One region of the Paeniglutamicibacter sp. ORCA_105 genome, then DNA from elsewhere that is predicted to be linked to it. Evidence: riboswitches for the same ligand, from Rfam matches in the RefSeq annotation. Region 1 holds a riboswitch; the other holds the start of a gene.
What was found. Region 1 has a riboswitch for S-adenosylmethionine ahead of ACIPUB_RS04300 (methylenetetrahydrofolate reductase). Riboswitches for the same ligand answer to the same signal wherever they lie in the genome.
Positions count from the first base shown of each region.

Region 2: it holds a riboswitch for S-adenosylmethionine, as region 1 does, so the genes downstream of both, ACIPUB_RS03055 (flavin reductase family protein) here and ACIPUB_RS04300 (methylenetetrahydrofolate reductase) in region 1, are expected to answer to the same signal.

Region 1 covers NZ_JBIXLM010000006.1:13,228-17,479, forward strand. The annotation lists partial or broken gene metE (5-methyltetrahydropteroyltriglutamate--homocysteine S-methyltransferase) at 1-990, opposite strand, end outside; gene ACIPUB_RS04300 (methylenetetrahydrofolate reductase) at 1,046-1,972, opposite strand; SAM riboswitch class I at 2,076-2,192, opposite strand; gene ACIPUB_RS04305 (ABC transporter permease subunit) at 2,576-4,252, opposite strand, start outside.
Region 2 covers NZ_JBIXLM010000004.1:59,221-63,472, reverse strand. The annotation lists gene dnaB (replicative DNA helicase) at 1-1,048, opposite strand, end outside; gene ACIPUB_RS03060 (DUF1801 domain-containing protein) at 1,564-1,989, shown strand; gene ACIPUB_RS03055 (flavin reductase family protein) at 2,084-2,593, opposite strand; SAM riboswitch class IV at 2,661-2,773, opposite strand; gene ACIPUB_RS03050 (dihydrofolate reductase family protein) at 3,017-3,643, opposite strand; gene rplI (50S ribosomal protein L9) at 3,858-4,252, opposite strand, start outside.

The DNA.
Region 1 (4,252 bases):
CGCGGCGAGCGTGCCCAGCGAGGCTGCGAGGTCGTTGCGCCAGATGTTGCGCGAGTCCACGATGCCCGCGACCAGGGTGGAACCGGCAAGGTCGCCCAGGAATTCGGTGGTGGGGAGGGCGCCGCGGACCAGGTCGGCGTGCACTGCCTCGACGCCGGCGCGGGCCAGCAGGCCCTGGGTGGCGCCCGGGCGGGTGATGTCCCCGGCGGTGCCGTAGCCCAGGCTCACGAACAGTGCGGGACGCTCGGTGGCGGCGGCCAGCTTGGAATAGACGGTCTCGGCGAGTGCACCGGGGACGGCCAGGGCGGCGCCGCGGTCGGTGACCAGTGCCGGCTCGTCCAGCTGCACCCACGGTGCCCCGGCGGCGGCCAGGGCTGCAAGGACCTGGGCGTAGGCGTTGACCACTTCGTCGATGCGCGACAGCGGGTCGAAGCCGGCGGGAGCGCCGTCCTCGGCCTTGGCCAGCAGCAGGTAGCTGATCGGGCCCACGAGGGTGGGGCGGATGGTGTTGCCGTTGGCCGCGTGGGCGGTGAAGGATTCGACAAGCGCCGCGGCGTTGGCCTTGATGGGGGTCGCTTCCCCGATTTCCGGGACCAGGTAGTGGTAGTTGGTGTCGAACCACTTGGTCATTTCCAGCGGGGCGCGGGATTCGTCGCCGCGGGCCAGCACGAAGGAAGCGGCGGTGTCGATGGCGCCGTTCTGGCCTGCCAGGTCCGCGAAGCGGGTGGGCAGGGCCGAGAGGGCGACGGTGGCGTCGAGCACCTGGTCGTAGTAGGCGAAGTCGCCGGGCAGCGAGGCGTCATCGGGCTTGAGCCCGAGTCCGGTGAGCTTGGCCAGGTTGGCGTTCTGCAGTTGGCGGGCCGCGGCGTGCAGCGCGGCCTCGTCGGTGCGTGAGGCCCAGTGCGATTCGAGGGCCTTCTTGAGCTCGCGGTTGGGTCCGATGCGCGGGTAGCCGAGGATGGATGCGGCGGGGAAAGTTGGCTTCGACATGGTGGTTCTCCTATTTGTTCTGACGTTGTGGAAAGCGGTGGGAAGGTGTGTGGTTCTAGACAGCTGCGCGGGTGGCCCAGGTGTTGCTGGCCTGTGCGCGGGTCCGCGGCAATTCGAGCTGCTCGACGACATCGAGGGAGCCGCGGTGGTCGTTGAAGGTGTAGAGGTGCACGCCCGGTGCCCCGTCGTCGAAGGCCCTCCGGGCCAGGGTGACTGCGGCGTCCACGCCGATGCGGTGGCGCTCGGAATCCGAGCCGGCGGTTTCCAGCGCGTGGGCCAGGATCGGGTCCGGGGCAATCCCGGCCATCGAGGCCAGCCGGTTCAGGCGCCTGACCGAGTTCAGCGGGATGACGCCGGGGATGATCGGGATGGTGACCCCAGCGCGGCGGGCCGAATCCACGAGGTTGGTGTACTCATTGGCACGGAAGTAGACCTGGGTGATGGCGTAGTTGGCCCCGGAGCGCTCCTTGGCCAGCAACACTTCCACATCGTGTTCGAAGGATGGGGATTCGGGGTGCCGGATCGGGTAGGCGGCGACACCCACCCCCAGTCTTCCTCCGGCCAGGGCGGCCGAGTGGTCGGTCTCAACCTCGCGGATCAGCTCGATCAGGTAGCGGGCGAAGGGGAACTCGCCGCGCCAGTCCTCGGGGTCCGTCGGCAGGTCCCCGCGCAGCGCCAGCACCCCGCGGACCCCGAGGGAAACGAAGTGGCGGATCAGGTTCTGCAGGGATTCGCGGCTCTCCCCCACACAGGTCAGGTGTGCCAGGGGGCGCAGCCGGGTGTTCTGGATCAAGTGCTCGATCAGTTCAAGGGACGCGTTTCGGCGTGCCGGGGAGCCCGAATAGGTCACCGACACGTAGTCGGGATCGGTCGCCTCCAGGGCCCGGATGCTGTTGAAGATTCCCTCGGCGGCGTCGCGGTTCGCCGGAGGGTACAACTCGTAGGACAGTGACGGCGGTGCGGCTGTCGTTCCAATACTCATGCATGTCTCCTCGTCGATTCGAGGGAGGCATCAGGGATCGCCACAAAAGCCCCAGGGATCCGTCACGGATGTCCTGCGGCGATGATGAGTGAACGCTGAAGCGGCTCCATCGCTTCTGGCAGTAGCACCCTCGCCGATGGAGTCCCAGGGAAGGGAATCCATCGGATGATGGTTGCTGCGGCGTCAACGAGCCAGATCTCTCAGCCGCTCTTGATGGTTGATGTATTCATCTTGGAACAGGTTCGAGGGCACGTGCAAGGAGCTTGCCGGCACAGCCGTCACGAAGGGCAAAATCACTTCATGTGTCCACACGGCGTCATTTTCGCCGGGCCGCCGCGGTCACATTGTTACGGCCGTCCATTCGCGTTTTCGGTGTATCCGCAGGGATTCCCGGCACCGGCATGACGTCGCGGGACTTCCGTGAAGCCAATGTGACGCGAAGGAGTGGCGTGCTCGCGACCGATTCCATGTGCCGGGATCCGGGGGCGAGGAATGGTTTTCACCCGTAGTGCCATGGTCGTGACGGACTGCCGGGGCGGAGTTGCGACCCCACCGCGATGACCCTGATTCCTTTTCCGTGAAGCCCCCCTGCGCAGGGGGGCGTTACTCGCCGGACGAGGCAGTACTTTTGTGCCCCTCGCGGATCGGGGCATCGTTCCCGGGGTTGCCCTGGCGGCGGTTCCAGTTCAGGCCGGAGAGCGACACCGCCAGGACCGAGGTGAGCACCAAGGCGGCAGCGGGAGCTGCGACCGTCCACGGCGCCCTTTCGACGTAGTTGATTCCCTCGGCCAGGATGAGCCCCCACTCGGGGGTGGGCTGCCGGGGCCCCAGCCCCAGGAATCCCAGCGAGGCCAGCGCCAGCGCGATCCCGGGAATCCGCAGCATGGCGTGCCTGAACACCGGACCAAGGATCGCCGGCAGGACATACCTGAGCAGGATCCGGGCCGGGCCCACGCCCAGTACCGGAAGGATCTTTACGAACGGCCGGGCCCGCGCTTCCTGTCCCAGTGCCGCCGCGTGCGCCGCCAGCGGTGCCCAACCCACCAATGCGACCGCGATGGCGGCGCCGAGCAGCGACGGACCGGTGACCACCGCGACCATCAGGCCCACCAGGATCGGCGGGGCAGCGTTGGCGACCTCCACCGGACCGGTTGACGCATGCGGAAACAGCCCGATGACCAGCCCCAGGACCAGGCAAACCAGCACCACCAGCAGGGAAGTCCCCAAGGTCGACAGCGCACCATGCCCCACTCTGGCCAATAGGTCGCGTCCGCTGGCATCGGCTCCGAAGGGCAGAGCCAGGCTCGGGGCAGCCAGCCTCGCGTGCTCGGACGCGAACGGATCGCGCAACAGTCCGGCTACGACCAAAAGCACCAGCGCCAAGGCCACCACCAGCGGCAGGAGCATCTCACGTCGGCGGGTGAAGCGCATGGTCTCCGGCGCCGGAACCGTACCGGAGCGAAGTGCCCTGCCCAGCAACAGCAGGCGCACCGCAGCGCAGGCCGAACCCACGATGACGGCCAGCAGCAACAGCGCCAGCACCCCGGCTTGCAGCGCCGGAATGTCCTGGGCGCTGGCGGCGCCCAGAATGGCCCGGCCCAAACCGGGGATCGCGAAGACCTTTTCCACAGCCACTGCCCCGCCGGTCAACCCGATCAGGACCAGGCCGACTTGGCTGGTCACCGATGGCATGGCCCGGCGCAGCACGGCCGCGGTGAGCTGGCCGCGGCGCGCCCCGGCGAGCCGCCAGGTCGCCACCCACTTCTCCGCGAAGGCGGCGCTGATGGCTTCGGAGGCCAGGCGCCCGATCAGCCCGCCGGCGGGCAACCCGAGCGAAAGCGCCGGCAGCACCGCGTGGTGCAGGCCCTGCCAGCCGTAGGGCGGGAACCACCCCAGCAAGACGGCTCCGACAATCAGCAGCATGGCGGCCAACAGGAATTCCGGCAGCGCCGTCATTCCCGCCGCAACGGCCCCGGATCCGCTGCCCGGCTTTCCGGCCAGACCGCGCGCCACCGCAGGGACGCACAGCAGCACGGCCACGACTGCCGCCACCGCCACCGCGCATCCCATCAGGGTCAACGAGACGCCCAGGGCGGAGACAGTCCCGGGACCCACCGGGGTGTTGGTGATCCAGGAGGTTCCCAGGTCGCCGTGGGCCACCCCGCCGGCCCAGGCCAGGAAGATCGCCACCGGGCCGCGGTCCAGGCCGAGCTCGTCACGGATCATCGCCAGGGTTTCCGGTGTCGCTTCCCGATCCGCATAGCGGGCACGCAGGATCGT
Region 2 (4,252 bases), on a different contig from region 1:
AGACTTCCTGCTGTCGCGACTCGACCTTTTTGCCCGAGCTCATCAACTGCAGGTAGTCCAGCACCACGAGCTTGAGGTCGTGCTTCTGCTTGAGCCGGCGGCATTTGGCGCGGATCTCCATCAGCGACATGTTCGGCGAATCGTCGATGAACAGCGGAGCGTCGTTGAGCCTGCCCATCGTGGTGGCGATCTTCGACCATTCTTCGTCCTGGATCGTACCCTTACGCAGGTTCTGCAGCGCGATGCTCGCCTCGGCCGACAGCAGGCGCATGGCGATTTCGTTGCGTCCCATTTCCAGGGAGAAGAAAACGGAGGTCATGTTGTTCTTAATGGACGCTGACCTGGCAAAATCCAGTGCGAAGGTCGACTTGCCCACCGCGGGACGTGCAGCAATAACGATCATCTGGCCGCCGTGCAGTCCCTGGGTCAACTCGTCGAGTTCGAAGATTCCGGTGGGTACACCGATTACGCCCTCGCCTCGGCTGCCGGCGGATTCGATTTCATCGACGGTGCCCTCGATGATGTCGCGTAGCGGGACATAGTCTTCGGCAGTCCGGCGTTCGGCGACCTTGTAGACCTCGGCCTGGGCCTCGTTCACGATGGCGTCGACTTCGCCGTCCTGCGAGTATCCGAGCTGCACGATCTTGGTACCGGCATCAACCAGGCGGCGCAGGACCGCACGTTCGCGAACGATCTCGGCATAGAAGCCGGCGTTGGCAGCGGTGGGCACTGACTGGATGAGCGTGTGCAGGTAGGCCGGACCGCCAATCCGGGTGATCTCGCCGCGCTTGGTCAAAAGGTCCGAGACCGTAACGGCGTCGGCCGGCTCACCGCGGCCGTAGAGGTCGATGATGGCCTCGTAGATGGCCTCGTGCGCCGGGCGATAGAAGTCCAGTCCCCGCAGCACCTCCACGCAGTCCGCGATGGCATCCTTGGACAGCATCATGCCGCCCAGTACGCTTTGCTCGGCTACGAGGTCCTGCGGCGGGGTGCGTCCATAGTCCGATCCATGTGAATCGGAGCTGGTTTCGGTGCTGGCTAGCGACACGGGTTTTTCCCTTCAAGCTGCGCGGGTTCCCAAGTTTTCCGCATCATTACCTATTCAGTGTCTCAAGGAGCACGGACGATTCGTTAGGTTCAAACTCACACGTGCCGTAGGGCACCGCGAACCTGTGGAAATAGGTGGGGAACACTGTCACCATAGACCTGTTTTCCCACAAACCCAACACGGTTATCCACAGGCCGTGTGGATAACCTGTGAACCTTGCGGCGTGTTGTGTGCACAGTCTGGGGAGAACATTGTGGATTACATCAATTTTCTATCCACAACAATACTTTGACTAGGCATTATGCAGATTAACCCCTGTGGATACAAAGTATTTATCCACATCCTCCACACGCGGAAAAGTCGGTTATACACACAAAAACCCCGGGATTCCGGGCTTGGATTGGCCACCATTTCATAGTTACCCACAAGCTATCCACAGACACGCCGGAACTTCCCGCGGATCTGGGGATAGCGGGGATTGATGGAGATCACCAACGACTGACATACTGGGCCGCATGAGCGCCAACAAGACCGCCCCGACAGCCGTTGACCCGGCTCAATTCATATCGGCAGTGTCACATCCGACCAGGCGCGCGGATGCCGAGGTCTTGCTCCGGATGATGGAAGAGGTCAGCGGAGAGCCCGCGGTTATGTGGGGCCCAACAATCGTTGGGTTCGGAAGCTACCACTACAAGTACGAATCGGGGCGCGAAGGGGATGCCAGCGCCATCGGTTTCTCCCCGAGGTCGGCGAACCTTGCCCTCTACGGGCTGACCATTGCACCGACCGCCGGCCCTCTATTGGAGAAATTGGGCAAGTGCAGACGCGGGGCATCGTGCCTCTATGTGAACAAGCTTGCCGACGTCGACTTGGACGTACTCACCCGGCTTGCCCGTGACGGCTACCGGTACATGACTGGCGTGGTGCACCACCCGTCTTAGGAAAACGTGTTGGCAAAGGCAAAGGGCTCAGTCCCCGTGGCGTCGAATCATGGATTCGGTACCACGGAGGCTGAGCCCTCGCATTTCAGGTTCCCTAGGAGACCAGCTGTTCGGCATCCAGGCGACGGAATGCCGAACCGTGGAACACCAGCGGCGAGTGGGCGTTGTCGTGCGTCTGGTGGCCGTGCACGCGTAGCAGCACCACATGGTGGTCGCCTGCAGGAACCTCTTGCTCGACGGAGCAATCGAGCCACAGGGTGGCGTCATGCAGGAACAGTGCACCCTCATCGGTCGAATCAAGACGTAGCCCGGCGAACCTGTCCCCCGACTTTGAGGCGATCTGCCGGCACACGCCCTCGTTCTTTTCGCTGAGCACTGAAACCCCGATTCGCCCGCTGGTGCGCACCAGCGGCCAGGTCTTCGAGGTGTTCTGGACAGCGAACATCACCAGAGGCGGATCCATGGAGACGCCAACCGTAAAGGACGAGGCAATGATTCCCTGCGGTTGCCCGTCAACGATGGCGCAGAGTGCGGCAATGCCGGATGGATGCTGGGCAAAGACGTTGCGCAGGGTATCGGGGGTGAGGTCAGAGGTGAGTGTCATGGTGCTCAATCCTTCGGCTTCGGCCCACCATCGCGGTGCGTGCAACACACGCGCCAACCAACGAGGTGTGCGGTACTTGCCTCCGGGGTTCCGGTAGGCCGAATCATCACCTGGAGCACCCCACTACCGTGAGAGGGTTGCCGGCCAACGGGCCAGGGCCTTACGTTGACACTCTTGATTCTTCACTAACGTTAGAAGAGATAATTACGTCTCGTCAAAGTTTGTTTCGACATACGAAGTCACGAAGCGTAAGAATCGAAGATTGTGCGATCATTTGCCTCGTAGGTGCCAAAGTTGCCCGACACGCCCGCATTCGTTCCCGAACGCGTGGACGACAGCTGTTTGGCCGAAGAAGACGATGACATGGCCCGGAATTGTGGTTGGCGTCCGCGTCACAAACGCCGTGGCCGGCACCTCTTCCGCCTACGAGACGTCCGAAACTCCCGTATAAGTCGCATAGAAGGCATCGCCGGTGCGTTCGTAGACCAGGATGGCAAGCCCGCCCGGGGTGCTCGTGGCGTTGGAGAGCCGAAGTCCGGCGGGTGCGCCTCCCTCCGGGAAGAGTCGCCTTCCATGGCCGAGGACCACGGGCGCCACCACCAGTCGCAGCTCGTCAATCAACCCCTCGCCGAGCAATGAAGCGGCAAGCCTGGCGCTCCCATGGATCTGCAGCTCCCTGCCGGGGCGCGCCTTGAGGTCGGCAACCCGGGCCGCCACGTCACCGGAGAGGATGGTTGTTGGATCCCAGGTTCCCTCGCGAAGCGTTTGCGAGGCCACGTACTTGGGCAGGGAGTTCATGAGCTCCGTGAAGGGGTCGTCCGGGTCGGTGATTTGCGGCCAGTCCCTGGCGAATGCCTCATAGGTGCGGCGGCCAAGCAGCAGCCCGTCCGCTTCGCCGAGCCATTGCGCGGCCTGTTCGATGAAGGCCTCGTCCATGTGCGGGACGAACCATCCGCCCTGGGTGAATCCATCGGTGGTGTCTTCCTCAGGAGACCCGGGGCCTTGCGACACCCCGTCGAGACTCACAAACTCCGTTAATGTCAGCTTCATGACCGCGCCTTCTCACTCGTTTGGCTGCCCGTTCCCGGGATTCGAAGTGGCAGTCGATCCCGGAGGGCACTGCCCCATTTGGCCAAGCTACTCGACGGCAACGCGCGACGCCAGACCCCGCTGCACCACCGAAGGCCTTAAACCACTGTGGACCCCGCCGAGGGCGGGGTCCATAGTGGTTTGCCGTCACACAAGACGGCGGGTGCACAAGGAATTACTTCTTTGCGGCAACAACCTGCAGTGAAACGGTTGCGGAGACATCGGTGTGCAGACGCACAGTCGCGGTGTAGTTACCCGTCGACTTGATGTGGTCGTTGATCTCGATGTTGCGCTTGTCGATCGCGCCAACGCCGGCGGCTGCAACAGCCTTGGCGATGTCGTCGGTCTTCACGGTGCCGAAGAGGCGACCGGTAGCGCCGGCCTTGACAGTCAGCTTGACCGGCTTGGCGGAAAGCGAAGCGGCAAGTGCCTTGGCGTCTTCCAGGGAAGCAACGGCGCGAGCAGCACGGGCGGCCTTGATCGACTCAACCTGCTTCTCACCGCCCTTGGTCCAGGTGATGCCAAAGGCGCGCGGGAGAAGGTAGTTACGTGCGTAACCGTCCTTCACCT